Regions from separate parts of the Clostridium nitrophenolicum genome, predicted to be linked through region 2. Evidence: riboswitches for the same ligand, from Rfam matches in the RefSeq annotation. Region 2 holds a riboswitch; each other region holds the start of a gene.
What was found. A riboswitch is a leader RNA that binds a small molecule or an ion and turns the genes downstream of it on or off. The one in region 2 is predicted to bind cyclic di-AMP.

Region 1 (11,120 bases), 2.9 Mb from region 2:
GTTGGTATGATAAGGATTTAGAAATTGAAAATTATATATGGAGTTACTATGGCAAGGCTAGCATATACGGAAGAAAAGGGGATGTAGAGAATACAGTAAAATACTTAAAAATAGCTATAGATATGTCGCCTGAAATTAAAAAATTTGCTAGTGACGAGGAAGATTTTAATCCAGTAAGGGACTCTAAAGAGTTTCAAGATTTAATAAAATAAAAATAATCCCCAACAATTTTTAAACGTTGGGGATTATTTTCTTTTATAATTGTGGATAAAATTAAATTTAGGTATTTTCAACGCTAATATTATACTTTTTACATTTTAAAGCAACAGTTCTATGGGTTATGCCTAAAGTCTTACCAGCTTTGTTATAGCTTTTATATTTTTTCATGGCAAGAGCTATAATTTCTTTTTCGTAATACTCTAAAGGCTGAAGTTCTCCATTTTTAAAATTTATCAAACCAGACTTTTCTGGGCTTGTATTTACAATATAGAAAGGTAAATCTTTTTCTGTTATTATGGTACCATCACACATATTTATTGCTCTTTCTATAATATTTTCAAGCTCTCGTATATTACCAGGCCAATGGTATTCTTGAAGGTGTATTAAAGATTTAGTATCTATACCTGAGACATTTTTATTTAACTTATTACTTATCTTATGAATAAAATGTTCTGCTAAAAGATTTATATCTTCTTTTCGTTGTCTTAAAGGTGGGAGCATAATGCTTATAACATTTAATCTATAATATAAATCTTCTCTAAAGTTATTTTGTTCTATCATTTTTTCGAGGTTTCTATTAGTAGCAGCAATTATTCTTACGTCTACAGTTTGAGTGGTAAGCCCGCCTACGCTTTCAAATTCTCTCTCCTGTAGTACTCGTAGAAGCTTAACTTGCATTGAAAGGGGCATATCGCCTATCTCATCTAAAAAAATAGTTCCTCCATTTGCTATATTAAATTTACCTGGTTTACTTTTTATTGCCCCAGTAAAAGCGCCTTTCTCATAGCCAAAGAGTTCACTTTCAAGTAGATTTTCAGGAATAGCGGCGCAATTTACTCTAACAAAAGGCATATCTTTTCTAGTGCTATTATTGTGGATAGCTTTTGCTATAACCTCTTTCCCTGTACCACTTTCGCCACGTATCAATACTGTAGATGTAGACTGAGAAGCTTTTTGAGCTATTACAAGACAATCCTTGAGAGAGCTGCTGCATCCTATAATAGAATCAAATGAACTTACGAGCTTTGTATGTCTTTTTAACTCCTCTTTGTAATAATTTAATTCTTCTTCCGATTCTTCTAGTTTTTTTACAAGATCTTTTAATTCATCTACTGCTTGAAAAACACCCAAGGCCCCTATAACCTTATCATTGGAAAATATGGGGGACTTACTGGCGATAACAAGACGATTGTTTATATATTGAGTTTCACCGACTTTACGTTTTTTAGATAAGGCAATATTAGTAAGATCGGTATCTGGAAGGATGTCTTTAACGTATCTTCCAATAACATCATTTGCTTTTTTACCAATAATTTTTAAGGCATAATCATTCATAGCTGTGATATAGCCATCAATATCTATAACTAGTATACCAACTGGTATGTTTTCAACAATTTGCTCATATGCTATAGTATTTTCCTCTATAATATCATCAATTTTAGATAGAACAGAATTATTAGTGGCCATGTCCTTAGTGATAAAATTGCAGAGATCAATTACTGCTTTTTGCCCATTTATAGAATCTTCTTTACATGAGATTTCTATTATTTCATCTTCTCTTATCTTTAAGGAAATTAACGCTAACATACTTATAGCTAAAGGTTCCTTAGAAGATAAGTTGCGTATATAAAGATTTATACCGTATTTACTTTTAAGTTCAGCAACCTTGTGAACTATCATTGCGGCTACTCTTGTATGTATTCCATTATGAATAGGAACAGTTATACTATTTTTATACATAATTCCTCCCTATTTGATAAAAAGTATCATATATATTGAAAATGTTGATAAAAATTATCAATAATATATTAACCCATATAAATCAATAAGTCTAGAATTTTTATAAGGAATTTGTGGTAAATTTTTATTAATGTATATGTTTACGTTGATAATTTTTATCAACCTGTTTTTCTACAAATTTTTTAAATTTATAATATTAATTTTAAAAATTATTTATAATATGTAGTTTAGATTGAGAAGAATAAAGGCATATACAATATAAAATAGAAAATAATACTTTTGTAATGAAATTTTTAAATCTTTGGCATAGGAATTGCTTGAATAATATTGATATTGGATTTAAAATGACTTGGAATTAAGAGCTGAATTTAAATAGATAATTATTTATTTTGAGGAGGAAGAAAAATGAAAATAGGTATTGCAGCTTCAAAAGGATATGCTATAGGTACAGTTGTAGTAAAAGAAGAAAATGAATTAAACATAGAAGAGAGAGTAATAGAGAATGTAGAGGCTGAAAAGGAGAGATTTAAAAAAGCTCTAGAAGCTTCTAAGGAACAGCTATTAAATATAAAAGAAAAAGCAGCAAAAGAAATGGGTGCAGACAAGGCGGCGGTTTTTGAAAGTCATGCAATGCTATTAGAAGACCCAGAATTTGCAGGTGCTGTTGAAATGGGAATAGAGAGTAATAAAATCAATGCTGAAAAAGCACTTCAAGATGTTGTAGATATGTACGCTGGAATATTTGCAGCTATGGAAGACGAATACATGAGGGAAAGAGGCGCTGATGTAAAAGACGTTGGAAAAAGAGTTCTTGCAAACTTACTAGGTAAGATATCAGGAGATTCAGATTTAATGGCAGAAAATACAGTAGTTGTTGCACATGACTTAACACCATCTGATACTGCTCAGCTTGATAAGAGCAAGGTTGTAGCATTCTTAACTAACATAGGAGGAAGAACTTCACATAGTGCAATAATGGCAAGAACTTTAGAAATTCCAGCTGTAGTTGGATTGCAAGATATAACTTCATCAGTAAAAAATGGAGATACCATTATTGTAGATGGTATTGAAGGAGTTGCCATAGTAAATCCAGATATTGAAACGATAAAAAAATATGAAGCAAAAAAAGAAGCTTTTCAAAAAGAAAGAGAAGAACTTAAAAAATTAATAAGTGTTAAGACCGTTACTAAAGCTGGAAAGCGTGTTGAAGTTGCGGGAAACATAGGAAAGCCAGAAGACGTCCATCAAGTGCTAGCAAACGGTGGAGATGGAGTAGGCTTATTTAGAACTGAATTTTTATATATGGATAGAGATGATATGCCAGGCGAAGAAGAACAATTTGAGTCATATAAATATGCAGTAGAAAAAATGGAAGGAAGACCAGTAGTTATAAGAACACTTGATATAGGTGGAGATAAAAAACTTCCATATTTACCGCTTCCAGAAGAGATGAATCCATTCCTAGGTTATAGAGCTATAAGAATTTGTCTAGATAGAAAAGATATATTTAGAACTCAATTGAGAGCATTACTTAGAGCTTCAGCTTTTGGTAATCTTAAAATAATGTTCCCAATGATAGGATCATTAGAAGAGTTCTTACAAGCTAAAGAAATTCTTAAAGAGTGTATGGAAGAGTTGAAAAAAGAAGGAAAAGATTTCAATGAAAATCTTGAAACAGGAATAATGGTTGAAATACCTGCTGCAGCAGTTTGTGCAGATGAACTTGCTAAGTATGTAGACTTCTTTAGTATAGGAACTAACGATTTAATTCAATATACTTTAGCAGCAGACAGAATGAATGAAAAAATATCATACCTTTATAATCCAATGCATCCTGCAGTATTGAGACTTATAAAAATGACTATAGAAGCAGCGCATAAGGAAGGTAAATGGTGTGGAATGTGTGGAGAGATGGCTGGCGATGAAAAAGCTATCGCTACATTAGTAGAATATGGATTAGATGAATTCTCCATGAGTGCATCTTCCATATTAAAAGCAAAACAGTTGATAATGCAAAATTAATTATATAGTTTACTTAACTTAACAAAAATAAACCCTAAGCCAGATAAAAATCAAGCTTAGGGTTTATTTTTGTTAAAATATCAACTTTAAGGTATAATTTTAGTATATAATATAAGATATAGAACTAAAAATATTATTATTTGTACTGTATAAGGAGGAATTTATATGAAGAACTTGAAAATAAAAATATGTGTACTATGCTCTGTATCAATGATATTAGCATTTGGACTTACTGCTTGTTCAAATAAACAAGATAAATCTACTGCTGTAAATAATGAGACATCAGTACAACAAAATAATAATAATGAAAAGACTAATGATAGCCAAAATAACTCTAAAGAAACAAAAAATAATACAAGCACAGTTAATAAGCAAAATGCTAACATACCTAAGATTGTAAAACAGCAAGCTTCTAAAGAAACTAAAATAAGTTTTAATACACCATGGATAACTAGTAGCAATGGAAATAATGCAGCTTGCATAGAAGGAAGAGGTTCAGAAGCATTAGAAGAAGGTGTAGGAAAAATATTTGTAAAGGATAATAACGAAAATATCTTTAGCTTTGAAATAGCGGATAACCAAAAAATTTCACCAAGATATATAGAATGGGCAGATAATGAAAACTTAATGGTAATAATAGGTTCAGCTCACGGTACTGTTTCTAAAGGAGGGAATTTATATTTACTTAATGTTACTACAGGAAAATTATCGTTGATTTTTCAAACTCCAGATAAAAAACAACAAATTATGTCAACGAAAAAGAATGGTAATAATATAAGTCTAAAGGTAAATGTTTATGATGATGACGACTATAATAAATCACATGTAGAAAATTGGACTATTTATTCTTTTGATATAAATCTGAATAAACAAATGGAAGTAAAAAGCTCTACAGGAAAGCTTATATATACAATTAATGGAGCTAACCAGTAGATAAACCGAGGAGAATGATACATGGACAAATCCAAAAAAGCATACATTAAGGCATTAGAAAAGTATAATAATGGTTATATTGATAAGGCTATAGAACTCAGTGAAGAAAGTATTTCATTAGATATAAAAAATGCTGCAGCTATTAACTTAAAAGGTCTACTTTATTATCTAAAAGGTGATTTGGATACCTGTCAGAAGCTTTGGAAAATGAATTGCCAAGTGAATAAAGACGGAGTTTCAGAAAGATATTTAAGTGATAGTAAAAAAGATAGCGAAAGACAAAGGCTTTACTGTGAATCTTTAAGGCTTATTAAAGAGCTAAAAATAAATGATGCTTTAGGAATTTTGGATCAGTGTTCGCAAAGTGACTATAATTATATAAACGTAAATAACTATATCACAATTTGTTGCATAAACAAGGGTAATTATGATAAGGCACTTTCTCATATTGAGAAGGTGCTAAAGATTGACAAAAATAACGATATGGCTAAAGAAAACAAGAACGAATTAAAAAAATTAGGTATGATTAATTCAAAAGTAGATGCAAAGAAAATAGCCTGTGCATTTGGTGGAATAGTATGTATATTAGCTTTCACTTTAGTAGTAATAAATTTTGCAAAACATGATACTATAAGCAGGCTATTTATGAATGTGAATAATGTTAAAAGTACTTTTAAAAATAATGATACAAAAAAAGAGACTAGCAAGAGTGCTATAAAAGAAAGTGATGTAGCAAAAAATAATGCTGCAAAAAATAATATAGCAAGTGTCAAATCAGAAGCTCAAGTATTTCCAGCAGATAATATAAAAAATGATATTGAAAACAAAAATTTTGAGAATATATATAATGAATATATGAATTGGAAAGATAAGAACCTGTCTATCAATGATAAGCTTACTATATCAAAAGCTTATGAATTGTTACTTCAAGAAGGTATAAATTACTTTTATAATAAAGGTTCTGAATACATTAATGCAAAAAATTATTTAGAAGCTAAGGAATATCTTTTGAAGGCTTATAATTTAGGGGGACAAAGTTATTTGTATTCTCATATAATCTATATGCTTGGAAGTAGCTATGAATTATCCGGTGATGCTGAAAATGCTATAAAATATTATACACAATATGACGAAAATTTTAGCAATGGAGATTATGAAGAGACTATTCTTTATAACTTGGTAATAATATATAAAGATGTAGATAAAGATAAAGCAAAGAGTTACAGCCAAAAACTTATAGATAAATATCCAAACTCTATTTATAATAACTCTATAACAAAGGCATTAGTAAGGAATTAGACTAGTAATATTTTAATTTTATAATATTAATAAATATTTTGCTCATACATATAATTAAAAATAAAGAATAGACTAACTATGTAAAGTAATGTAGTTTATTTATTTGGATAATAATTATTAAAAACCATTGACTATGTTTTTTATATAGGATAAAATTAATATATAATATACCTAATAGGGGTATAAGTGGAGGTGGAATTATGATAAAAGAAATTAAAGACGAAAATTTTTCTAGCACCGTTGAAGGTTCTTCAGTGCCTGTAGTTGTAGATTTTTGGGCTTCTTGGTGTGGACCATGCAAAATGCTTGCTCCAATAATAGATGAAATAGCTTCAGACCTTGGAGGCAAAGCTCAATTCTTCAAATTAAATGTTGATGATAATCCTGTTACATCAACTCAGCATAGAATTTCAAGTATACCAACTGTAATGGTATTTAAGGGTGGAAATATAGTTGAGACGATAGTGGGCTTTAGACCTAAGGAAGCAATAAAAGGTTTAATAGAAAAGCATATATAATCTATGATTTAGAAATGACAAGTTAACCATAATGTTAATTTGTCATTTTGTATTATAATCTTTTAAGTGTTTAATATATTTTAAAATATACAAATTATTATAAGTACAATTAGGGAGTGAAAAAGATGAGATATGATATAGCTATTGTAGGTAGTGGTCCAGCAGGTTTATCAGCAGCGATAAATTCTAGAGTTAGAAATAAAAATATTATCTTATTTGGAAGTGCGGATTTTAGTAATAAGTTAATTAAAGCTCCTAAAGTAAATAATTACTTAGGCTTTTATGATATTACAGGAACTGAGTTAAAGGCTCAGTTTGAAAAGCATATGAATGTTATGGATATAGGTGTAACCACTGAGAGAATAAACAATATTTATGCAATGGGTGATTATTTCGCTTTAATGGTAAATGACAAAATGTATGAGGCAAAGTCAGTTATTATTGCTACAGGCATGGAATATACAAAACCATTGAAGGGAGAAGAAGAGTTTTTGGGAAGAGGAGTAGGATATTGTGCAACCTGTGATGCGCCTCTTTACAAAGGAAAGGTAGTAACAATAATAGGATATAATAAGGATGCTGAGGAAGAAGCCAATTACGTAAGTGAATTGACAGAGAAATTATATTACGTACCGATGTATAATGGAAACTATAATTTGAGAAATAACATTGAGACGGTTAATGATAGACCTTTAGAGATACAAGGGGAAGATAGAGTAAGCAAAGTAATATTGAGAAATGGAGAATTAGTTACTGATGGAGTATTTGTATTAAAGGATAGCGTAGCGCCAAATCAACTTGTTCCAGGCATTGCTATGGATAATGAACATATAAAAGTAGACTTAAACATGAAAACTAACATTCAAGGATGTTTTGCTGCAGGTGACTGCACAGGCAAGCCGTACCAATATATGAGAGCTGCAGGTCAAGGTCAGGTGGCAGCATTAAGTGCTGTTTCATATTTAGATTCAATTTAGGTAAAATTAAATAAAAAATAAGCCGAGAATATACCATTTTATCGGCTTATTTTTTATTTTCATGTGATTTAATAAACAAATAGCCTCATGCATATACTAAGATATGTATGAGGCTATTTATATATGTGCTTAGCTGCCTATAGCTAAAACAAAAGTATGTCTAGTTAACTACAAAAAAAACGTGATTTCCAATGGTTTTAACATTCTTTTTATTTATATTTTTCATCCATTGAGATGTAGCTATCTTAGGATTGTAGAAGAAAACTGCCTTTTCAGTAGGATCTTCTCCTTTTAATGCTTGGAATACTGCCTTATAGCAATCTTCATCAGGAGCTGCACTTATATTTCCATTTATTACGCAAGAAAAGGCTCCTCTTTGTTTAACTACACCTTCTACGGTTTTGGGGAATTCCGGATATTTTAAGCGATTTAGTATTACAGAAGCAACAGCTACTTTGCCTTCAAAAGGTTCACAGTTACTTTCTGCATAAACTACTTGAGCCATTAAGTGTATATCTTTTTGAGTAATATATACTTTTTGGTCTGAGCAGTTAAAAACTTGAACTACTTGATCTTGTTGATTAAATAATGTCGAATCCGAATTATTTGAATCCATGGCATTTACCTTGTTAACAGATAAAAGTAAAAGTGTCAACAAGATTGTTATAAAAAAAGTAATTTTTTTCAATATAATCCTCTCCTTTTACCTACGGGGTTAGCTGACGGGTTCGGTAAAGGCATAACCTACGCAAAATGCGATTCACCCCAAAATTTTGGTTTCCCCGTGTTTAATAAAAAACTTAGGCTAATGGTATTGTACCCATTAATTCAAAAAAAATACAGGGTATAACTTTTTTTATTAATATTTTATAAAATAAACTTGAGTATTGAAATAAATAACATTAAATAGTGTATAATTGTAAATAGGTATTTTTATAAGGGCGGTGAAATGGGTGGAAATATTAGATATTGTAGTTAATTCAATTAAAAATATGGGCATATCTTCCATAATGGATATATTGGTAGTTTCATATATTTTTTATAAAGGTTATATGCTGATGAGAGAAACTAGAGCTGAACAACTTTTAAAGGGAATAATATTTATAATATTACTTATTCCGGTCAGTAGCTTTCTCAATTTGACAATGCTAAATTGGATTCTAACTAAAACATTAACGATAGGAGTTCTTTCATTTATCATCATTTTTCAACCAGAAATACGTCGTGCTTTAGAGCACTTAGGAAGAACTGCATTTAATGATAAACACATTTTAGAAGATGAAGAAACAATGGAAAGAGTTATAACTGAAGTTGTAAATTCTATAGAAAATTTATCTGATACTAGAACAGGTGCGTTACTAGTAATTGAACAAATGACAGGCTTAGGAGATATAATAAATACTGGGACTAAGATAGATGCAATGGTGTCTTCTGCTCTTCTTGAAAATATCTTTGTGGTTAACACTCCACTGCATGATGGAGCTACAATAATCAGAAATGATAGAATTGTGTCTGCAGGATGTTTTTTGCCACTAACTAATAATCAAGAAATAAACAAAAAGTTAGGAACCAGACATAGGGCAGCTATTGGTTTATCTGAGAACTCTGATGCCCTAGTTATAGTGGTATCTGAAGAAACCGGTAATATTTCACTTGCGGTAAATGGTGTTCTTACAAGAAATTATACGAAAGAAAGACTTAAAGATATTCTTATTAGAATAATTAAGAGAAGACAGCAAAAAAAGCTGACTTTTAGAGAGCAGGTGATGGTATGGAAGAGAAAAATAAAAGGCAGCAAATAATAATTAGAATATGCTGCGTTATCACATCAACTATACTATGGTTATATATTTTTAATGTAGAAAATCCTATGAGAGAGCGCAAAATTTCTGTACCAGTACAAGTAATAAATAAAGATGTATTATCACAATCAAAGCTGGTATCAGTAGGGGAAGAACAGTTAAATGCAACTCTAACAATAAGAGGAAATGCTTCGGATATATATTCGGTAAAGCCTGAAGATTTTAAACTGGAATCGGATGTAGGAGCATATGTGGTAAAAAAAGGAGAAAACAAAATTCCAGTTACGGTGAGAAAAAGCCCTGAAAACGTAAGAATAGTAAATAGTGAAAATTTATGGGTGACAATAACACTAGATGAGCTAAAGCAAAAAACTGTATCAGTTAAGGTAATAACAGAGGGCAAAACTAAAGAGGGATTTTTTGCAATGCAGCCTATATTAAAAAGTACTGAAGTAGAAATAAATGGTCCATCAGATGCAATTAAATCTGTAAGTAGTGCAGTTGCCAGATGTGATTTAAAGGGTTCTACACAGGATGTAAAGGCGTTAGTATCTCTTCAACCAGTGGATTCTTCTGGGAATGTAATAAAGGATGTATCTGTAAAACCAGATTCGATACAAGTAACTGTACCAGTTAAAAAGATTAAAAATGTACCTATAAATTTAAAATTACAAGGGAATTTAAGCAATGAAGGAAATATAAAATCTATAATTCCTGTACCTGACACAATAGATATAGCTGGAGATGAAAAAGTAGTTTCCAATATAAAGGCTTTAGATACAGAAAATATAGATGTAAGCAAGTTATACAATAAAGATACTGCAGAGGTTAAAGTTGTTATTCCCCAGGGTGTCACTCTTGTAAATAGCAATGGTACAATTAAATTAAAAATTAATTTAGATAAAACTGTGCAGAAAGACTTTAATTTAAATATACAGACAAAGAATTTAGGGAATAACTATGCTGTAAGCTTAGATGTTGATAAGGTTAATATAACTGTTTCTGGCTCCGAAAGTACAATAAATAACTTAAAACCAGAAAATATTGAGTGTTATGTAGATTTAAATTCTCTATCTGAAGGTGAGCATGTTACTAATGTTATTCTAAACTTACCTAGCGGAATATCTAAGGTAGCGCAGAATCCGGCTACTGTAAAGGCAGTAATAACTAAAAAAATATTGGAGGGCAAAAATGTCAATCAGAATCAATAATATAACAATTAATATAGATGAAGATATAGAAGTTTTAAGAAATAAAGTAGCAAAAAGGCTAAGAATATCTGTTAATGATATAGAAAATTTTAAAATAATAAAGGAATCAATAGATGCTAGAAAAAAAGATTTAATTAAGTTTAATTATGCTGTTGAAATAAAGTGTGATAACGAATTAAAAGTAATAAATAGGATAAATGATAAGGATGTTAAAATACAAGAGGAAAGACATAAAGAAGAGTTTAAATTTGGCACTAAAAAAATGGCATATAGACCAGTTATAGTTGGAATGGGGCCTGCAGGTATGTTTGCAGGTCTTTTGATGGCGCAAAAAGGATATAAACCATTAATAATAGAACGAGGAGAAAAAGTTGAAGAGAGAACAGAGACTATAAATAA
Region 2 (11,120 bases):
TTTGGAGTTGGACTAGGAAGAACTACATATGAACAGATAAATGACGGTTCGCCTGTATCAAGAGATCAGCTGCAACCGGGAGATTTGGTTTTATTTGGATCCTCAAGTAATCCACATCACATGGGAATATATGTTGGAAACGGAATGTACATACATGCTCCACATACAGGTGATGTAGTAAAAGTATCACCTGTTGATAGGGGAGACTTTTTAACTGGTCGTAGAGTTAAATAATTAAATAGTTTACATAAAATAAGCTCAATTATTGAGCTTATTTTTTCGATTAAGCGGGCATCGAAAATCTTAAGCAGGCATCCAAAATCTCTGATTTTGAGATGATCGCTTAAGCAGAGAACCCAAATCTTTGATTTGGTGATAGTCACATTACACAGAGTGCTGATTTGGAGTGAATCGCTTACTCAATGAGTACTCATTCGACGGTAGGAGAAGAAGTTTCATATTTAAAAAAATTTAAATATAAAATAGGGGGATAAAATGGATAAGATTGTTTGTTTAGTAGGTGAAAGTGGATGCGGCAAGAGTAGTGTTGCTGAAATATTGGAGAAAGGTGGATATAACTATATATTAAGTTACACTGACAGAAAAAAGAGAAATATTAATGAGAAAGGACATATTTTTATAGATGTAAGTTATGAAACGTGGCTTTCTATGCATAAAGATTCTGAAATAATAGCTGGAACCTTTTTTGATAAACATCATTACTGGTCAACAAAAGAGCAGTATAAGAATAAAGGTGTAAGCGTATATACGGTAGATCCAAGAGGAGTAAGAGATTTAAAGAAGCTAACTAATGATGCAGAAGTTATAGCTATCTATTTAAAATGTGATGAAATCAATAGGATTTCAAGAATGAAAAAAGATAATAGAACCTTAGATAGTATAAATGATAGAATAGAGAATGATAGAGAGGCTTTTAGGATAGTAGAATGTGATTATGTTATTGATGCCAATAAAGAGCTTGAAGACGTAGTAAAAGCAGTGAGAGAGGTAATAAAGCTCAGCTAAAGTGAAACTTGAATTTACAATAAAAAATGTTCAGTATAAAATTTTGTAATCAAGAGCAAAATATATTCTGTAGTTAATACATTATTTTTGAAAGAGGTGTTTTTTAAATGAATGCTACAATAATGGCTCCTAACGCAGAATATCAAGCTTGCCTTGATGCTTGTCATAAGTGTGCGCAAATCTGTCAGGAATGTTTCAAATTATGTTTAGAAGAACAAGACGTTAAGTCAAGAGAACACTGCATACTAGATTTAATGGATTGTGCTGATGCTTGTACAATGGCTGGTTGTGCAATGTCGAGAAGAAGTAAACATTTAAAACAAATATGTGAAATGTGTGCTAATATTTGTGATGAATGTGCAAATGAATGCAGTAAATTTAATGACGATCACACTAGAATGTGTGCGGATGCCTGTCGTAAATGTGCAGATGAATGCAGAAAAATGGTAAGTATGTAGTAACATATTTTACTGAGGCGCATAGTATAAATTGGACAAAGGATAAAACAAAATGAATACCGGTACAAATTTTGCATGAATATTAGGAGCAGAGGTGTCATTTAACCTCTGCTTTATTTAGTAATTATTTTAAATATGAAGTTGCGATATAAAATCTTTAAGAGAAGCAGCGGATTTCATTAGGTTTTCCTCTTCATAAGAGTTTAATGGTACTGAAAGAGAATCTATTATGCCAGTTCGTCCGATTACTGAAGGAATGCTCATATAAACATCTTCTATTCCATATTGCCCTGTAAACATTTTTGAAACCGTTAGTATAGAATTTTCATCACCTAATATTGCTTCAATGATTCTTCTTATAGATAGAGCTATGGCATAATTTGTATAACCTTTTCCTTGGATAATGCCTTTAGAAGTATTTTTAACTTCCTCAGCTATTGAAATTCTAAAATCACCACCGCATTTTTTACAAATATGATTGCAGTATTGTTCTACCTTCATTCCAGCAATACTGGTTAAACTCCAGGCAGCGATTTCTGAATCACCATGTTCGCCAAGTATATAGGTATGTATATTTCTAGAGTCTATATGGAAATGTTTTGCAAGCATATATTTGAATCTTGATGTATCAAGAACAGTACCAGAGCCAATAACTCTTGATGATGGGAAACCAGAAAGCTTATATGTTATATAGCTAAGTATATCCACTGGGTTTGAAACCACAATTATTATACTATCTGGACAGTATTTGGCGATCTCAGGAACGATTGCTCTAAATACTTGAAGATTATTGTTTATTAAATCTAATCTAGATTGTCCTGGCTTTCTTCCTACGCCAGCAGTAATAATTACAATGTCAGAGTCCTTGGTATCAGCATAATCTCCAGATATAATTTCTACAGGTTTTACAAAGGATACACCATGTGATAAATCCATCGTTTCCGCTAGAGATTTTTCCTTGTTTATATCAACTATTACTATCTCTGATGCAAGCCCTGAATTCATTATAGCAAAGGCTGTTGTAGAACCTACAGCGCCAGCTCCTATTATTGATATCTTTACATTTCCAGCATTCATATACATTCCTCCTTTTAGTCGGAACACTGGGTAATTTTGCCCGTTTCCACCAGCAAAATTACTCGTTAAAGTCCATTTAGGACTTTAACCTCCAAGTATTAAAATAAAATTATCAAAACATATATTTTAAAGTTATTTCTATAGGCTATTATATCCTATTTAAATAAAAGGTATTAATATAAAATAAAAGCCATAGGGCAAATTTTTATGACTCTTATTTGTTCTATATTAATTAATTGAGCTTAGTATTTTAGTTAATTCATCTTCAGGCAGATTTCCTATAATAGTATATTGTATATTATTATTTACCCATTTAATTTCTGTTATTGTTAAGCTTGGATTATTTGCATCTTTACTTTTAGAAATATATGCTTTCGAGCCTTTAATATCAACACCTGTGCCAACATAGCTTGTATAAGTAGTGCTTTTGTTTTGAACTATTTTAAAATAAATGTTTTCAAAACTATAGTTTAACTTTACGCATATTTCTTTAGAGTTATCTTTAGGTACAGATATATCTGTAAGCTCGAAGCCTTTTGGTACATATGAAGGCATAAGAATTTTTCCTCCCCAGAAACTTTCTGCGTCAGCTATACTTGCAGACTTAGGTGCGTCTAGTGATGCTTTTGTTGAAGGAGTATCTTTGCTCGAAATACTATTTGTAGAAACATCATTACTTTTATCGTCATTGGTATTTATTGTTGAGTTTTCTGACATGCTATTTGATGTCTTATTTTCTGGCAAATTACTGGAGAGTTTAGTTTCTTCTGTTATGTTTGAAGTTTTATTTTTAGCGGAATCCATCAATTTGCCATCATTGCTATTATTAGATGAAGTAATTTTTTCTCCGCTTTGATTATTTTTAGCAATGGTATCATAATTCTTTTGCTGTACTGTGGCTTCAGGTTGGTTTTCGTTATTGATAACATTGTTTTTTAATTTATCTTGATTAGCTATATTGCTTTTATCCGAAGACTGATTATTATTAAGGTCATTAAGGCTAACTGATTTATGGGATACTTCCTTACTGTTTTTGTGTGACAAATTAGGATTATGTAGTATAAATTTATAGCTAAAAACTGAAAATGCCATAATAGCTGCAGATGCAGCAGTTACAAAAATAGGTTTAATATTATGTTTCTTTTCTTCCTTGCATTTTTTTAGAGTTAATGACTTCAACTCATCAGTAACTTTAATATCTTCAAGAACAGAATCTGTAATTTCTCTCAAATTATTGATATCTTTATTCATAGCTTATCTTCCCATCTAAATTATATTTTAAAATTTCCCTAGCTCTAAATAACCGACTTCTTACTGTTCCCTCAGGTATGCTTAGTATTTTACTTATTTCAGAAGTTGAAACTTCTTCATAATAAAAAAGGATAATTACTTCTTTATACTTTTTAGGAAGCTTCATGACTTCACTTAATAACTCATTATATTGAAGTTGTTTTATAACCTCTTCAGCGGGATTGTCCACAATATTATTACTGCAATTAATAAGTTTCTGATCTTGGCTAAATACTATTCTTTTTAACCAAGAACTTCTTAATATATCTTTGCAAGTATTCATAGTAATAGCTAAAATCCAAGTTTTCACGCTGCTGCTTCCTTGAAACTTATTAAAGTTCTTATATACTTTCACAAATACTTCTTGAAATGCATCTTCTGCGAGGTATTTGTCCTTTAAGTATATGTATGCAATTCTGAGTACGTCATTCCCATATTCATCAATTAGTCTCTCAATCTCTTTATCCATATACGCAATAATATCTTATGTCAAGATATTTTCCTCCTTCCAGCATATTAGACGTATTATAAACATCTTATGCTTCAAAAAACAAATAAAGAATTCAAAAAAAATTTTGTTATAGGATAAATCCTATAACATTCCATAATCAAGAACATATAAATTATTATTTTCATCATATCCAAAGGAATTAATTTTGCAATATTCATTTTGAAGTTCAGGAGAATTAGTAACCCAGGAACTTTTAAACTTTTCTAAAATAGGAAAAAATTTGTCTTCATTTGCAAATTTGAATCCTTTTTCAATATAGGTATATATTGTTTCTGTAGATTCATTGCTTGTATCCAGTGCATTTAAAAGCTTATGGACAGTCAAATATAGAAATTTACTTTCGTATATTGCATACACAGGACACAATATCTCTTTGAACTCTTGCAGTCGCTCGTCATCTGATGTATATAAATCGAACTCGTTAAGACATTGATCTGCTCCAATTGGTAAACGAAAGCCTGTAGCATCAGATGAGGCTTTAATTATAAAGTTATCTATTTTATATACACAACGCATAGATCGTGCTATAATATTTTGTCTAGTTAATTGTCGCAATAAGTGACTGCTTGTCCTCTTATTACGACCTAATGACATACCATACTGATTTAAAAATTTCTTAGCTTGTTGTAATTCTGTAGTCATAAATCAGTCCCCCTTTTTATCTAGTATATATTCTTTAAAGTAAATATTTTTAGAAAAAGTTATTCAAGATTAGAAGTTATCTATTCAATAAGTTGACAATTGAATAAATACAAAAATCATTATTCAATTATTGAATTGTTTTGATAAATAAGAATATTATAATTTATAATAACATAAAAAGAGGGCATTTTAAAAGCCAAAATCTTAACTTTATAAATAATCTTATCCGATGGATATTATCTTCTCTATATGAAGATGATGGATGATAATTTAATTTCATATTATAGTATAACTGAAAAAATAATATATGCAACAATAAATTTATTTATAAATTAACTCAAGATATCTCATTTGTACAAAAAATAAAAAAGAGGCTTGGATTTAAATACATCCAGGCCTTAAAATTATAAATATATAGCTAGAGGTGAATTTGGATGTTAACTATTAAGCACCATAATGAGTTAAGGTTTTACCATGAATAAGTCTATTTACGGAGAAATCGTATTTTAACATTCTTATAGATTGATGTTTTGCTATCATATTTCCTATTGTTAGTTTTTCTATATCATAATAGTCAAGGCTGTGAGTATCAGAACCTACAGACATTAATATGTTATTTTTCTTAAGTTTCTTTAGTAATCTGCTTGTTTTCCAAGAATCTATAGAGTTTACTACTTCATCAAAGTAGTTATATCCTTCATTTACGTTTAATTCCCAAAATAAATTGTGTTCTTTTAATGTATTTATAACACACCTTAAACCATATATTTTACAAGAGTTTAATAAGTTTGTATGGGCAAGTCCTATTTTACAAGTTAACTTTGAAGTGTATTCTCCGATTTCACTAAGTTTAACACTGTGTTTGAAGTAATCTATATATTCTAAAAGTACATAGTCTAATTTATTAAGTTCTTCATAAGGTAGATTGTCCAAGTCGCTTAATTCTTTATTCATACATATTTCAATTCCTGCAAGTACTTGAATCTTGTCTTTGTACTTTTCTTTCAACTGGTTAATATTTATTATATAATTTTTAATATCTTTTTTTAGCACTGATTGACATTTATCTGTATCGAAGTGATCTGAAATACCTATTGTAGTTACAGAATTAACAATTGCATTTTCTATAATTTTTTCAGGTGTGTGTATACCGTCAGACCAAATAGTGTGATTATGCAAGTCCATAAAAGAGATTTCGCTTAGATCCATATAGTTGACCTCTTTTCAATTTAAAATATATTCTGAAAATTATCATTTATAATAATATAATATATCAAATCATCTAAATTGTAAATAAATTTTGAACAGTTAATACAATAGAATATTAAATGATATAATTCTTTGTTAAAGTATTAATGAATTTTATAATTCGCATTGAGGAATTTATGCAAGATTTCATATTTTATATTTCAAAATATGATTTAATGTAGCAATTTTAGTAGTTATGAATAGTATAGTATTAAACGGGGGATGAAAATAAAAGTTTACCGGTAATATTTTTATTATAATATATGAGCAGGGGATATTAGCCCCTGCTCTCTAACATACATACAAATTTTAGAGCTAAAGTCTTGTTTTTCGGAACATAAAAATAAAAGTAGAATATACTGATTATTGGTAGTATGTATAAAAGAGGTTAGAGTCTTGAAAATATACGTGGTTAAGCCAGGGGACTCCATATGGACTATTGCAAGAGAAAATGGAGTCAGCACCGATAGCATTATTAGTGCTAATGGGCTTCAAAATTCCACTAAGCTAGTGGTAGGTCAAACTTTAGTTATACCATCAACAGAAAGTGCATATAGAGTTAGACCAGGAGATTCTATATGGTCCATTGCTAGAAAATTTAACGTTTCTGTAGAAAGCATAGCTGAACTTAATAATATATCAAGTCCATATAACATCTATCCAGGTTTAGTATTGAGAATTCCAGAGAAGTCTAAAAATTACGGATACGTTGAAGTTAATGCATTTATTCAGCCTAGCACTCCTGAAAAAGAAAGAAGAGTTCTAGGGGAAGCTATTGATTACTTAACTTATGTTGCTCCATTTAGCCATCATGTAACTGCAGAGGGAGGTTTAACACCATTAAATGACGATAACATTATACAAATAGCTAAAGAAAACAAAGTTGCCCCAATGATGTCTGTTACTAATATTTCTGGTGCTAACTTTGATACGCAGCTTATTAACAATATTATGAATAATAATGATTTGCAGCAGACTTTAATTAATAACATTCTCAAAGAGATACAAAATAAAGGGTATTATGGAGTAATAATAGACTTTGAAAGAATTGCACCGGAAAACAGAGAAAAATACAACAATTTTTTAAGAAAGTTAGTAGCTAAGCTCCATCCTAATTATATTGTTGCTACAGCTTTAGCGCCTAAGACCTATGATGTAACCACTGGAGCTTGGCATGGGGCACATGATTATAAAGCTCATGGAGAAATTGTAGACTTTGTTATAATAATGACCTATGAATGGGGCTGGTCTGGAGGCCCTCCTATGGCCGTCGCACCAATAAATGAAGTTAGAAAAGTAATTAACTATGCAGTATCTGTTATACCTCCTGATAAAATTATGATGGGAATGCCTTTATATGGATATGATTGGACACTGCCTTATACACCAAGAGGAGAATTTGCAGAAAGCATAGGAAATCAAGCGGCCATTGATAGAGCTGCAGCTCGTGGTGCGGCAATAAAATATGATGAGACAGCACAATCGCCTCATTATAACTACTTTGACGACAATGGAAAAGAACACGTTGTATGGTTTGAAGATGCCAGAAGTGTTGAGGCTAAATATAAGTTAGTTAATGAGTATGGTTTAAGGGGAGTAAGCTACTGGGTATTAGCACAACCTTTCCCACAGAATTGGCAAGTCTTAGATGATATGTTCCATATTACTAAGGTTATAAAATAATATAGGGGTAAAAGTCCGAAAGTTAACTTATACAACCGGATATGTTTCCAAGCTTCAGCACGTTAAAAACTTTTAGCCGGTCTAAAGCTTGTGTTTTAAGCAGAGAACCAAAATCTGTGATTTTGCGTGAATCGGTTAAGCAGACATACAAAATCTTTGATTTTGATATGGTCGCTTACTCAGTGAGTACTCCTCTGACATAAGGAAGAGGAGCTTCATATAACATTAAGGCGCTGTGCTCAGTTCGGACCAACATATCAATTACCATTAATACGTTGCTCGTGAAAAGCCATTCAGGCTTTTCACCAACTTAAAGTTCTAAGGTTCTCTTAAAACCCATCGCTAAGATTGACACAAAGTTTTTAAATCTACTTTAGCTTTGGAAACATATCCCACTGTATAAGTTAACTTTCTAGCCAATTTCCCTATATAGAATAAAGAACAAGAAGTATAATAAAAAGGTTACTGCACGCACAGTAACCTTTTTATTTTACAATATATACCTAATCTGTATTATGTTTAATTATAGTAAGAGAACACCATATTATCTACTCTTAATGCTACAGTTTTTGACCAAAGCCATGTATTTTTTGTACTATCATCAAAATAGTATAAAGCTCCATTCGTTGGGTCAGCACCATTTAAAGCCTCATAAGCTGCTGTTATTGAGTCTTGAGTAGCAGGTTTATTAATCCATCCATTTAAAACTGGTGAAAACTGGTAGTAACCAGCATCTTTTTGATATATTACATCGTTTATGCTCTTAGGGAAACGAGAATCTTGAACTCTGTTTATTACAACAGCACCAACAGCTACTTTTGCAGTATATGGCGCACCTTGAGCTTCAGCAGTAATTAATCTTGCCAAAAGATCTACGTCACTAGCAGTATATGAAACTACAGGTGTAGATACTGCAGGCTTTGATGGTGTAGATACTGCAGGCTTTGAAGGTTGAGCCACGGTACTTGATGCAGTTCCTGGTATATTTAATGATTGTCCAGGGTAAATTAGGTTGTCCCATTTGTTGTTAGCTTGTCTTAAAGAAGACAATGAAACCCCATATTTTTGTGCTATTAAGTAAAGACTGTCCCCAGATTGTACAGTATAAGTTTTTGCTGAAACGTTTAATACCTGCCCTGGATAAATAGTGCTGCTTGAAAGTCCATTATTCTGCATTATTATGTTAGCAGTGGTGTTAAAAAGTTTACCTATTTGATATAGTGAGTCACCATAGGTAACCGTATAACTAGCAGCATGTACAGATTTAGCAGATACAAGTGATAATGATAAAGTTAGCAACAATGCTCTTAATTTTTTTGATTTAAACATATTCTTCCTCCTCTTTTGCCTCCGAGGTTAGCTGACGGGTTCGGGTTGAGGTCCCCTACTTTTAAATCTAAAAGATTCACCCCTAAAATTAAATCCCCCGTACTCCAAATGGAGATTCGGCTTACTTGCAAGTGTTATTGTAACAATATTCGAGGAGTAATTCCATATAGGATTAATGGGATTAAGGGATAAAAAATCCATTATGGGAATTTACCAAGGGTCTTAAATTTACATATTAGACATCAAAATGTAAAATAGGTATTTAAGATAAGTATCAAATCTATTTATATAGAAAAATTGACCAGAAAGTTAACTTATAGGTCAGGATATATTTACAGTTCTGCAGTAAGATTAAATACTTTTTCTATGAGTCTTAGCGAGGAATTGCAGAAAAGACTTAGAACTTATATAGTGGTGAAAAGCCTAAATGGCTTTCCACGAGCGACTTATCAATGCTAATTGATAAGTTGGTCCGAATAGGGAGACTAAATATTATTTAATTTTGGATATGACCCAATGTTTATCGGACTTTTCGATAGTTAATTCAGCATTTACATATCCAGCATCAAGTTTAGCAGTCATTAGATGAAAATTTATTATTGCTTTATATGTGATGCGGTTGATTTTTTTATACTCAGTTATCTTATAACTTTCTATCCATGGACTGGAAGCACCAGTTATCCAGCTTGTATTATTAAGAGATTTCTCCATTTTAGCTTTTAGACTTTTACTAAGTACAGCATATTGTAAGGCACCATTTCTCGTCTTTACACCTTTAGCCCATATGTCTACAGCATCTTCAGGGGAAGCAGCACCAAATTCATTAATGGATTCTTTAAATAAGGTAACAACACCTTGTAATATATTTACAGTATTATTAGATTCATTTTCTTTATAATTTAAATAAGTATGCACTGTCTTTAATGATTTTAGATTAAACATTACAGTATTACCTCTTATAAAAATAGTTATTATTCATTATATTCATATAATAAACATAAGTGAAAAGGCAAAAGAAGGTAGGGCAATAATAGTAGTAACTCATGAAATGGGATTTGCTAGAGAGGTTGTAAATAGAGTGCTTTTTATGGCTGATTTTCTTCTACTATGCTTTAGAATCTATAATTTAATAGGCCTATAAATCAATTTTAAACTTTTGTATATCATCTAATCCTCGATAAATTTCTTTTCTTGGAAAATTGCTTTTATTTAATTCTTCATCACTCTTTTTAAGCAGTGAATTATAAAATTCAATTGCGACTTCATATACTTCAGGTGAATTATTCTTTTCTAATTCATCAAAAATTAAATCTTCTGCTTTATTATAATTTCCATCATGAAATAACTTGTTAAAAATTATTTTGAATGTATCTACTGAACTCATTTGGTGAATATTAACCTTCTCACTATACTTTTCTTTTTTATTAAAAATAATTTTTCCAAAGGTTTTCCCAAATTGTTCAATAAGCTTTTCGATATTCATAATACTCCACCTTAATTCTTTTATTAATGCCTGTGACAAGTGTATATTTATTATAACATAATTTATCCGATGTCTACCGCCACTAACACCCCAACGTACTCTGTGAAAGTGATTCGCACCAAATAGAAGATTTAGGCTCTCTGCTTTTCTTAAAGTTGGGGGTAAGTGGCGCTACGCCCCTGGATAACGGCTTCTAAGCTTCAGATGGAGTTTAAAACTACATCTGAAGCCAAGAATCCTGTTTATACAACCTTTCATACTTCTGAAATATTAAGTTAGGGGAATTAAAAAATTACTTTTCTAATATATATATAGGGAAACTAACTAGAAAGTTAACTTTTGGACAAGTAGTCCTATATTAAACGTATATTTA
Region 3 (11,120 bases), 1.6 Mb from region 2:
GCTCATGGGAGAATCAGATATAGTTTTAGCTACTGGCGGGCCTGGCATGGTTAAGGCTGCATATTCCTCAGGTAAACCAGCTATAGGTGTAGGATCAGGAAACACCCCGGCAGTTATTGATGAAACCGCTCATATAAAAATGGCTGTAAGTTCAATAATACTTTCAAAAACCTTTGATAATGGGGTAATATGTGCTTCAGAACAATCTGCAATAGTAGTTGAAAAAGTCTATGATGAAGTAAAATCAGAATTTGAAGAGAGAGGGGCTTACTTCTTAAATGAAGAGGAAAGAGATAAAATAAGAAGAACCATAGTAAAGGAAAATGGAGCCCTTAACGCAGATATAGTAGGCCAGGATGCAAGAAGGATTGCTGCAATGGCTGGAATTCAAGTGCCTGATTCTGTAAAGGTACTTATTGGTGAAGTTGAGTCTGTAGAATTTGAAGAACCTTTCTCACATGAAAAATTATCTCCGGTATTGGCCATGTATAAGGTAAAAGATTTTACAGAAGCTTTACATAAGGCAGCAAGGCTTATTGAACTTGGTGGTTTTGGCCACACATCAGTACTCTATACGGATCAGACTAAATGTAAAGATAGAATTGAAAAGTTCGGTGCAGTTATGAAAACTGGAAGAACCATTATTAATATGCCTTCTTCCCAGGGGGCTATAGGTGATATATACAATTTTAGACTTGCGCCATCCTTGACATTGGGGTGCGGCTCTTGGGGAGGAAATTCTGTATCAGAGAATGTAGGAGTAAAACATCTAGTAAATGTAAAACACGTGGCTGAGAGAAGGGAGAATATGCTGTGGTTCAGAGTACCTGAAAAAATCTACTTTAAGTATGGATGTATGGGAGTTGCTCTTGAAGAACTTAGAGACATGAACAAAAAGAGAGCCTTTATAGTTACAGATAGAGTTCTATATGATTTAGGTTTTGTAAATCATGTAGTAAGTATCCTTGAACATACAGGCATAGATTGCAGAGTATTTTTTGATGTAGAACCGGATCCGACTTTGGCAACTGCACGTAAAGGTGCCTCTGAAATGAACAACTTTAATCCTGATGTCATAATAGCATTAGGTGGAGGTTCTCCTATGGATGCAGCAAAAATCATGTGGGTACTTTACGAGCATCCTGATGTAAGATTTGAAGACCTTGCTATGAGATTTATGGATATAAGAAAAAGAGTATACAGATTCCCTGATCTCGGCAGGAAAGCTATGATGGTTGCTATTCCAACTTCAGCAGGAACAGGGTCTGAGGTAACTCCTTTTGCAGTTATTACAGATGAAATAACTGGAGTAAAATATCCTCTAGCAGACTATGAGTTAACTCCAGATATAGCTATAATTGATGCGGAGCTTATGATGAATATGCCAAAAGGTCTTACTGCAGCCTCAGGTATAGATGCTCTTACCCATGCTATTGAGGCTATGGTGTCTGTATTGGCTTCGGAGTACACGAATGGCTTAGCCTTAGAAGCTATTCGACTTATATTTAAGTATCTACCTTTATCTTATACAGATGGTGCAAATAACGTAAAAGCAAGAGAAAAAATGGCTCATGCAGCTACCATGGCGGGTATGGCCTTTGCTAATGCTTTCCTTGGTGTATGCCATTCAATGGCTCATAAGCTAGGTGCTATGCATCACATACCTCATGGAATAGCAAATGCACTGCTTATTAATGAAACAATTAAGTTCAATGCAGTTGATAATCCGAGAAAACAGACAGCTTTTCCTCAATATAAGTATCCTAATGTAAGGTGGAGATATTCAAGAATTGCTGACTATCTAAACTTAGGTGGAAATACTGAAGATGAAAAAATACAACTTTTGATAAATGCGATAGATGAATTGAAAGCTAAAATCAATATACCAAAAACCATAGAGGAAGCAGGAGTAACTAGTCAGCGCTTTTATGCAACTCTTGATGTGATGAGTGAGCAGGCTTTTGATGACCAATGCACTGGTGCAAACCCAAGATATCCTCTGATTGGTGAGATAAAACAAATGTATATAAATGCCTTTGAAGGAACTAATAATGAAAATCGTCAGTAAATGTAAAATTTATTGAAATTGAATATAGAAAAATAGTAACACAGACTCTAATAGTGCTGTGTTACTATTTTTTTAATTATAAAAAATACCTATCCTTAAAAGATGATATTATAGATAAATAATTTTTAGAAAAATAAAAATATGGAAACGTTAAAATCTTTAGTATATACTGTAAAATATATATTTATATTTAATTGAGGGTGATTTTTATGAAAACAGGAAAAGTATTAATAGTAGATGATGAAATTAATATAACAGAACTTATTTCTGTAAATCTTGAAGAAAATTTTAATGTAGTGTGTTGTCATGATGGCTTGGATGCGGTAGAACTTGCCAAAAAAGAGCTTCCAGATATTATACTGTTAGATATTATGATACCGGGAATTGATGGATTTGAGGTTTGTAGAAGAATACGAAATGATGAAAGTACTAGAAAAATACCTATAATAATGCTTACAGTAAAAAGGGAAGAAAATGATAAAGTCAGAGGATTGAAGCTAGGTGCAGATGATTACATAACCAAGCCTTTTGGTATAAATGAATTATTAGCTAGAATAGATGCTGTACTTAGAAGAGTAGATACGGTGTCTGTCGCTAATAACACAAATGACAACATTATACAAATAGGTGATATAGAGATTGATAATAATAAATACGAAGTTAAAAAGAAAGGTGTTGTCATAGAACTTACTTTAAGGGAATTTAAGCTATTACAAACCTTGGCTAAAAATAAAGGAGAATTAGTTTCAAGAGAAGTTTTACTGAGTGAAGTATGGGGATATGGTAACCTGGGAGATTCAAGAACACTAGACGTGCATATAAGAAAATTGAGAAAAAAATTAGAGGATAATGATAGATTTCCTAAGTATATAGAAACAGTAAGAGGTCTTGGATACATGATTAAATAAAGGCTGATAATAGTAGTTTAAAGTAAATATTATATTAGAAATAGGTGATTTAATGAGAAGAAAATTATTTATTACTTATATTATTTTAGTAATGGTAGGCTCTTTAATCACAGGAGCATTGTGCTTAAGTTTTGTAAGAACCTACTATGTAAAAAACCTTCAAGATAAGCTTATCAGTAATGGCAAACTGATTACTAATACGCTTTTAAATTTAGTAGATGAAAGAGCTGAAGTTAACTATCCTGTCATGGCACAAAAATTTTCTTCTCAAACTGATGCACAAATATCTTTTATAGATGATAAGGGCAATGTTTTGGCGGATTCCAGTAGCAGCTTAATATTTGAAAATCAGCTTGATAAACCAGAGATACAAAATTGTCTACATAACAAATCAGCTGTCAGTGACAGATACAATAGAATTAAAGGAGAGAGGTTTCTTTATGTAGCATTAAGTCCAGTAAGAATATATGATAATGCAATTATAGTAAGGCTTGGAGTGTCTCTTAAGGGGTTTGATAACCTTAATAAAGTATTCTTAAGCTGTACTTTAATTTCCATACTTATAGGTGTTATTGTAGCGGTAGTCATTGGATGCTTTTTTTTAGATAATATGATGAATCCATTGCAGAAGTTAAATAATGCAGCTAAAAGAATATCAAAAGGAAATTTTAACTATAAGGTAAGGATCAGTACAAAGGATGAACTTGAAGAGCTTGCAGATAGTTTTAACCATATGTCTTCTACAATAAATAATGTAGTATCACAGTTAAATTATAGAAACTTAGAACTAAATTCAATCTTAAATAGTATAACTTATGGAATATTAGTAATTGATATCAACTGGAATGTAATACTTTCAAACCCTGCAATAATAAAAATACTAAAGTTAGATAAAAACTTTAATATAGGACATAATTTAAAGTCTAGTATAAAATCACAAGAACTCTATAATTTAATTGAAGAAACATTTAATAATAACATACATAAAGAAAGAGAACTAAAGCTAACGGATAGTGATGATAAAATATATAAAGTATATACTAATTTAATAGATTATGATATTGAAAACTTGGCACATGAAAAAGGTATAGTTATTATTTTACAGGATATTTCAGAAATGAAGCATCTTGAAAAAATGAGAAGTGAATTTGTCGCTAATGTTTCTCATGAATTAAAGACACCACTAACTACTATAATTGGTTTTGTAGACACTTTAAAAAGAAAGGCAGGAGAGGATAGGGAAAAGAGACAAAGGTTTTTAGGGATTATAACAGAGGAAGTAGAAAGATTAAAAAGGCTTATAGAGGACATACTTTTGTTGTCTCATTTAGAAAATCAATCTTCTTTAAACAATCTAGAGGAAGTAAATATATATAAAGAGTTAGATAATATTGTATATATGTTGACTCCTTCAGCAAGTAAAAAGAGTATATGTATCGATCTAATCATAAAGAAAAATTTTATATTGTATGTAAAAAATAAGGATTGGTTCAATCAGGCTGTAATCAACCTTATAGATAATGCAATAAAATATACACAGCCAGGAGGAAGCATTAAAGTTTTATCATATATAAAAGAAGATATGGCTTTTGTTAGTGTAAAAGATAATGGTGTTGGTATACCAAAAGAAGATGTAGCAAGAATTTTTGAGAGATTTTATAGGGTAGATAAATCTAGAAGTCGTAATCAAGGAGGAACAGGACTTGGTTTAGCTATTGTAAAGCATATAGTGTCTGAATTAGAAGGCAGTATATATTTAAATAGTGAGCTAAATAAAGGCAGTGAATTTATTATACAGCTTCCCTTAAATAAATAAAAAAGCAGATTAGAAACTAACTAAAATTAACTAATAAGTCTTATTATTAAAAAATGGCAATTTCAGAAAACGTTGACAATGGGTATCAAATTATATATAATGTTAATAATGTTAAAAGTGTTAACAATGTTAATATTGTTAATATTGTTATATAAATATTATATATGGTTTTAAATATTAAAATATTATTGATTTGGAGTTAATTAAAGATGATTAATTTTTTAAAACCATCAGCTGCTAAACCTTATTTATCTGAAGAAAATATAGACAAGGAATACAGAAAATTACGTTTCCAAGTACTTACAACTATATTTATTGGATATGCAGCTTATTATCTTGTAAGAAAAAATTTTATACTAGCAATTCCTTATTTAACAAATGAAGGTTTAGACACGGCAAAATTAGGTTTTGCTGCCTCAGTTTTACCTTTCAGTTATGGGTTAAGTAAATTTTTTATGGGGATTGTTTCTGATAGAAGCAATGCTAGAATATTTTTGCCTTTAGGTCTTATATTATCCAGTATTATCAGTATTTTGCTAGGAATTACATCAAACATAGATTTAATAATAATTCTCATGTTTATTAACGGTTGGATTCAAGGGATGGGATGGCCAGCTTGTGGACGAGTAATGGCTCATTGGTTTTCAGATAGAGAAAGAGGCGTGAAAATGTCTATATGGAATGTATCTCATAATTTGGGAGGAGGAGTTTTGGCTACTATATCAGGTATTGGGATAATTATTTTTGGTACCTGGAAAAGCCTATTCTATTTCCCCGCAATTATTTCTATATGTATAGGTATAGCTTGTCTTATATTTTTAAGAGACACGCCTCAATCATGCGGGCTGCCTCCAATTGAAGAGTATAAGAATGATTATCCGAAAGCAAGTGTAGAAGACAGAGAAAGAGAATTACGCGCAAGTGAAATACTGTTTAAGTATGTATTAAATAACAAGTTTTTGTGGTATTTAGCTATAGCTAATATATTTGTATATATGGTTCGCTATGGAGTTTTAGATTGGTGTACTTTTTACCTTACTACGGTAAAGGGAGCGCCTCAATGGCTTTCACAAAGATGTTATTCTTTATATGAATATGCTGGCATACCAGGAATATTAGTTTCAGGTTGGTTAAGTGATAAATACTTTAAAGGTAGAAGGGGACCAATTTCAGCCATCTGCATGACTTTTGTGACACTGGCTATATTACTTTATTGGATGAATCCAGCAGATAATTATAGTGTTGATGTAATAGCTTTAATGCTTATAGGTTGCTTGATCTATGTTCCTGTAGTTCTCGTTGGAATTGCAGCGATAGATATAGTGCCTAAAAAAGCCGCTGGGACAGCTGCAGGTTTTACAGGGTTGTTTGGATATTTATTTGGAACGGCTTTGGGAGATTGGCTGATAGGTGTAATCCTTAAATACAATGGCTGGAACTTAGTTTTTATGATGCTTGTTTGTGCTTGTATTTTAGGAACATTATTTCTTGCGTTAACTTGGAATCTTCATGATAGAGAAAAAACTAATGAAGAAGAGGAATACCTTGTTTAATTCATATTTATATCATAAAAAAGTGAAAAGCTCTAAAATTAGAGTTTAAATATATTACAATACAAGGGGGGACTTTTTAAATGTTTGGAATTTTTAAGCCTGCACCTCATATCAGTAGGCTGCCAGAAGAAAAAATCGATTCAGCCTATAAAAGATACAGAATACAGGTGTTTTTAAGTATCTATATAGGATATCTTATCTATTACTTTGTTAGAAGTAACTTTTCTTTAGCTAAAGCCTATTTAATAACTCAAGGTTTTACTAAAACACAATTGGGATTTGTTGCTTCAGCTCTTGGATTATCTTATGGAATAAGTAAATTTGTTATGGGTAATCTATCAGACAGGTCAAATCCAAGATACTTTTTAGCAGCAGGTTTAATACTTTCGGGAGTTGTAAATTTATTTTTCCCAATTACATCAAGTATTACTTTTATGTTTATATTAATGCTTTTAAATGGTTGGTTTCAAGGAATGGGATGGCCTCCATGTGGAAGAACAATGACTCACTGGTTCTCCGATGGGGAGCGTGGAATTAAAATGTCTATTTGGAATACTGCCCATAATGTCGGTGGTGGATTTATAGCGGTTATTGCTTTAATTGGTGTTTCAATGTTTGGAAGTTGGAAGGGTTTGTTTTATTTACCAGCTATAATAGCTATTGTTGGTGGTATATTATTTATTATATTTGCTAAGGATACACCACAATCTGTTGGACTTCCTCCAATAGAAGAATATAAAAATGATTATCCAGAAGTAAATGTAGATGATAGAGAAAGGGAAATGACAGGTAAAGAAATACTATTTAAGTATGTATTGAATAATAAGTATTTGTGGTTTATTGCCATTGCAAACGTTTTTGTATACTTAGTTAGATATGGAGTTATAAATTGGGTTCCAACATATTTGCAAGAAGCAAAGCATTTTACTCGTAAAGATACAGCTATAGCTTTTCAGATATATGAATATGCAGCAATTCCAGGAACTATAATAGTTGGATGGATAAGTGATAAATTATTTAACGGTCGTCGTGCACCAATGGGTATAATTTGTATGATTGGCGTTACGTTAGGTGTATTCGTTTATTGGAACAGCAGTAGTCTTATAGTTATAAATATTACACTAGCAATTATAGGTGCATTAATATATGGACCAGTAATGCTTATAGGTGTAAGCGCATTAGATATGGTTCCTAAAAAAGCAGGCGGTACAGCAGCTGGTTTTACAGGCCTTTTTGGATATATGGGAGGACAGGTTGTAGCTGAAATAGTAATGGGGATAATTGTAGATAGGTTTGGTTGGAACGGCGGATTTATGCTACTTTTAGTATCTTGTGTACTTGCTATAGTATTTTTATCCTTTACTTGGAATGTTCATGATAGATCTAAATATAATGAGAATACAGAGGTAACTGTATAGGGTTTCATTTTGAAACCCTATTTTTTGAGTTAAAATTAAATTTATTTTTGTTAACCTAAGGCACTTTCTAAAGTATTAATATATCCATACAATATTTTCTTAAGGTCCAATATATCTTTCATTTCATAATATCCAGATTTTTTATAAATATAATTTACTGCATTAACAGCTCCTAGTGCAAAAGCTTTTCTTGAAAAAGATTCATGGCTTATCTCTATTTTATCATTTTCTCCAATTATAAGAACCTCATGCTTTCCTACCACGCCGCCAGCACGTACAGCATGAATAGGTATATCTTTATTATATACTCCTGCTGTTTCAAGTCCATTTTCTATTTCATGGGATAGTTTTAAAGCAGTACCTGAAGGCGCATCTTTTTTATTCTTATGATGGATCTCTGTAATTTGAAAATCGTAGTTACTTAATATATTTGCTGCAATATTACTTAAAAGCATTACTACATTTACACCTAAGGTAATATTGGGTGCGTACACTATACCGTTGCTAAACTTATAGGCTATACTCTGAAGCTTATCAATATCTTCTTTAGTAAAACCTGTAGTGCCTATAACCAAGTTCACCTTCATTTTAGATAGTGTTATAACATTTTCCATAGTTGATTTAGGACTTGAGAAGTCTATAACTACATCAGGTTTAGTTTTAAAAATAATAGATTCCAGCTCATCAGAAGTGCTTATTTTTATTCCTGTTTTGTGCTTTCCAAGTAATTCTCCTAAGTCCATTCCTTTTTTTGAACTCTCTGCACTGCAAATTACTGCCACAATTTCCATGTTAGCTTGTTCTAAAATTCCCTCTGCTATATGTTGTCCTGTTTTGCCTAAACCTATTAAGCCTACTTTAATCATATAAAATACCCCCTCTTTTGACGCTTACGAGGTTAGCTGACGGACTCGGACGGGAGGTTTATTCCTACCCAATCTCAATTGAGATTCGCCCCGAAGTATTGGTTCCCCCGTTCTTTTTAGGATTCAGCGTTCTTTCAAAATATAGTAACAACTTTATTATAACATACAAGTTGTTGCATGTCATTAATAACCAATGTAACTATTTCGAATTTGAGTATTAGTTTACATTTTGTACAAAATTCTAAATGTTCTTATTTTAATGTAAATCAAGATCCAGATAAAGTTATTCATTATAAGTTTAGCTAAGTTGTTAAATTATTATTTACATAATAGAAAGAATAACCTATACTATTTATGGATTTAATTAATCCAACATATTTGAAGGGGGGAATTGTTTTAAGATGAAGTACATCTTAAAACAAAATTTAAAATGTCAGAAGAGTATGTGACGAAACCTGTATATCAAAAGATTGCAATTGATATAGCAAATAGAATAGTAGGTGGAGATTTTTCTATAGGTGATAAACTTTATGGAAGATCATCTCTTGCAAGTCATTATAACGTCTCACCGGAAACTATTAGAAGGGCAATCATTCTTTTGAATGAAATGGATATAGTAGAAGTAACAAAAGGCAGTGGAATTACTGTTAAATCCGTAGATAACTGTTTAAGGTTTATAGATAAATTTAAAGATATAGGTTCTGTGAATTCCTTAAGAAAAGAAGTATTAGATTTGCTAGAGGAGAAAAATGTATTAGAAAGAAAAATAGAAGGAGTAATTAAAGAACTTATAGATTATTCCAATAGATTTGCCAGTACTAATCCTTTTGTACCTTTTGAGTTTGAAATAGATAAAGGGCTCAATATTATTGGAAAGACTATATCGGAAAGCAAGTTTTGGCAAAATACAAGTGCTACCATAATAGGTATAAGACGGGAAGGGAATTTGATACTTTCTCCAGGACCTCATGCTATATTTGAAGAAGGTGATATCTTCATAGCAATAGGTGATGAATATAGTTATTATAGAATTAAAAAGTTTCTTTATGAAGAGAATAAATAATTGAATTCAACATAAGTAACATCCGTAGATTTACGTAAATGAAATCCACGGATGTTCTTTTTCTGCATATATATAACTATTTTCTATTTAAAGTATTTATCGTAGTAACTACCATCATAATTTCTTTCTCTTAAAGGACAAACCTTAGCATTACACATATAACAATTCTTATAATCAGTTTCATTATGAAAATAAATTCCAGAGTAGGTTTTTTCGGGAGACATAAAGAAATTGCTATCAAGGACAACTCCTGTAGAGATAACTTTATCTCCTAAGATACTAAAAATATTTTTTTGCTCTTTAATATCCCAATCTACAGTGGAACCTGGATTTACTCTTGCTAAATTTCCTGTATTAAAGTTTTTTTCTATGTAATTTTTAAGTAGGGTATGACATTGAATTAAGATTTCTTGGGTTATAAATTCAGCAACCTTTTTTTCAAATTTATTATTATTAGAATCACACCAATGTTTGAGTTCGGTACCACAAGTAACTATATAGGGAAAAGCTCTGTTTTCTGAACTCAAGTTTATACTAATAACTCTACTATTAAATCTTATTCCATCTAACGCTACAAAGTTATCTCCTCTTTTACATATAAAACATTCCTTAAAAACAGTCTTAGGAACCGCTATCTTTTCAGCTTCCTTTGCCAAACTTTCTACGATTCTAATATTCTTATCATGAGAAAGATTTAATTTTTTTGATATTTCATAAGGATTTATAGAAAAATTAAAATCTTTAATTAGTATACAGTTATTCATTTCCACATCCCCCATTTAAACTATTTGTTATAAATAATTTTAAAACTTTTGGTAATGACTGTAAATCTAGTTTTAAATAAAAAAATGCAGGGCTTAAGCTTTTGTGATAAAATATATCCCAAGATAAAAATAAGATATAGTATTGTACATTAAATGTTAACTAGAAGGACGGGATATAATGGATTTGATAGAAATTGTTAAGGCTTTACCTAAAACAGAATTGCATTGCCATTTAGATGGCAGCATAAGGACAGAAACTATACTTGATATTGCTGAAAAAGAAAATATTGAAATTCCAACAAAAGAATTATTAGAGTTTGAAAAATGTGTGAAAATCCTTGGAGAGTGTAATTCGTTAAAAGAGTACTTAGATAAATTTGATTTACCAATAAAAGTTATGCAAAAACATGAACATATATATAGAATAACTTGTGAATTGTTAGAAGATCTTTCAAAACAAAATGTGAGATATATCGAAATAAGATTTGCACCATTTTTTCACACCAAACAAGGGATGTCAGCAGAAGAGGTTATAGAGACAGTTTTAAAGGGAATGAAAGATAGTAAGAAAAAGTATGGAATAATGTCCAATTTAATAGTATGTGCCATGAGACATGAGAGCATCGAAACAAGTAAGCAATTAGTAGAAATATCTAAAAGATAT

Region 1: linked by a shared signal. The riboswitch ahead of ACZ5N4_RS25270 (cell wall hydrolase) and the one ahead of ACZ5N4_RS11515 (cell wall hydrolase) in region 2 are both predicted to bind cyclic di-AMP.
Region 3: linked by a shared signal. The riboswitch ahead of dapB (4-hydroxy-tetrahydrodipicolinate reductase) and the one ahead of ACZ5N4_RS11515 (cell wall hydrolase) in region 2 are both predicted to bind cyclic di-AMP.

The regions. Positions count from the first base shown of each region.
Region 1 is NZ_AP042469.1:5,344,616-5,355,735, reverse strand. It holds gene ACZ5N4_RS25305 (tetratricopeptide repeat protein) at 1-212, shown strand, start outside; gene ACZ5N4_RS25300 (sigma 54-interacting transcriptional regulator) at 280-1,959, opposite strand; gene ptsP (phosphoenolpyruvate--protein phosphotransferase) at 2,365-3,981, shown strand; gene ACZ5N4_RS25290 (DUF4652 domain-containing protein) at 4,147-4,914, shown strand; gene ACZ5N4_RS25285 (tetratricopeptide repeat protein) at 4,936-6,213, shown strand; gene trxA (thioredoxin) at 6,414-6,731, shown strand; gene ACZ5N4_RS25275 (NAD(P)/FAD-dependent oxidoreductase) at 6,857-7,708, shown strand; gene ACZ5N4_RS25270 (cell wall hydrolase) at 7,869-8,396, opposite strand; cyclic di-AMP (ydaO/yuaA leader) riboswitch at 8,399-8,525, opposite strand; gene cdaA (diadenylate cyclase CdaA) at 8,662-9,510, shown strand; gene ACZ5N4_RS25260 (CdaR family protein) at 9,480-10,721, shown strand; gene ACZ5N4_RS25255 (NAD(P)/FAD-dependent oxidoreductase) at 10,702-11,120, shown strand, end outside.
Region 2 is NZ_AP042469.1:2,452,737-2,463,856, forward strand. It holds gene ACZ5N4_RS11470 (C40 family peptidase) at 1-234, shown strand, start outside; gene ACZ5N4_RS11475 (AAA family ATPase) at 496-1,026, shown strand; gene ACZ5N4_RS11480 (four-helix bundle copper-binding protein) at 1,134-1,484, shown strand; gene ACZ5N4_RS11485 (L-lactate dehydrogenase) at 1,614-2,561, opposite strand; gene ACZ5N4_RS11490 (DUF4367 domain-containing protein) at 2,790-3,812, opposite strand; gene ACZ5N4_RS11495 (sigma-70 family RNA polymerase sigma factor) at 3,805-4,320, opposite strand; gene ACZ5N4_RS11500 (hypothetical protein) at 4,444-5,004, opposite strand; gene ACZ5N4_RS11505 (CpsB/CapC family capsule biosynthesis tyrosine phosphatase) at 5,449-6,213, opposite strand; gene ACZ5N4_RS11510 (glycoside hydrolase family 18 protein) at 6,649-7,935, shown strand; gene ACZ5N4_RS11515 (cell wall hydrolase) at 8,455-9,264, opposite strand; cyclic di-AMP (ydaO/yuaA leader) riboswitch at 9,266-9,396, opposite strand; gene ACZ5N4_RS11520 (hypothetical protein) at 9,757-10,206, opposite strand; partial or broken gene ACZ5N4_RS11525 (peptide ABC transporter ATP-binding protein) at 10,265-10,360, shown strand; gene ACZ5N4_RS11530 (DUF6483 family protein) at 10,400-10,747, opposite strand.
Region 3 is NZ_AP042469.1:879,620-890,739, forward strand. It holds gene adhE (bifunctional acetaldehyde-CoA/alcohol dehydrogenase) at 1-2,068, shown strand, start outside; gene ACZ5N4_RS04025 (response regulator) at 2,278-2,976, shown strand; gene ACZ5N4_RS04030 (HAMP domain-containing sensor histidine kinase) at 3,029-4,792, shown strand; gene pgtP (phosphoglycerate transporter protein PgtP) at 5,002-6,345, shown strand; gene glpT (glycerol-3-phosphate transporter) at 6,426-7,763, shown strand; gene dapB (4-hydroxy-tetrahydrodipicolinate reductase) at 7,814-8,629, opposite strand; cyclic di-AMP (ydaO/yuaA leader) riboswitch at 8,635-8,768, opposite strand; gene ACZ5N4_RS04050 (GntR family transcriptional regulator) at 9,060-9,692, shown strand; gene ACZ5N4_RS04055 (hypothetical protein) at 9,776-10,456, opposite strand; gene add (adenosine deaminase) at 10,635-11,120, shown strand, end outside.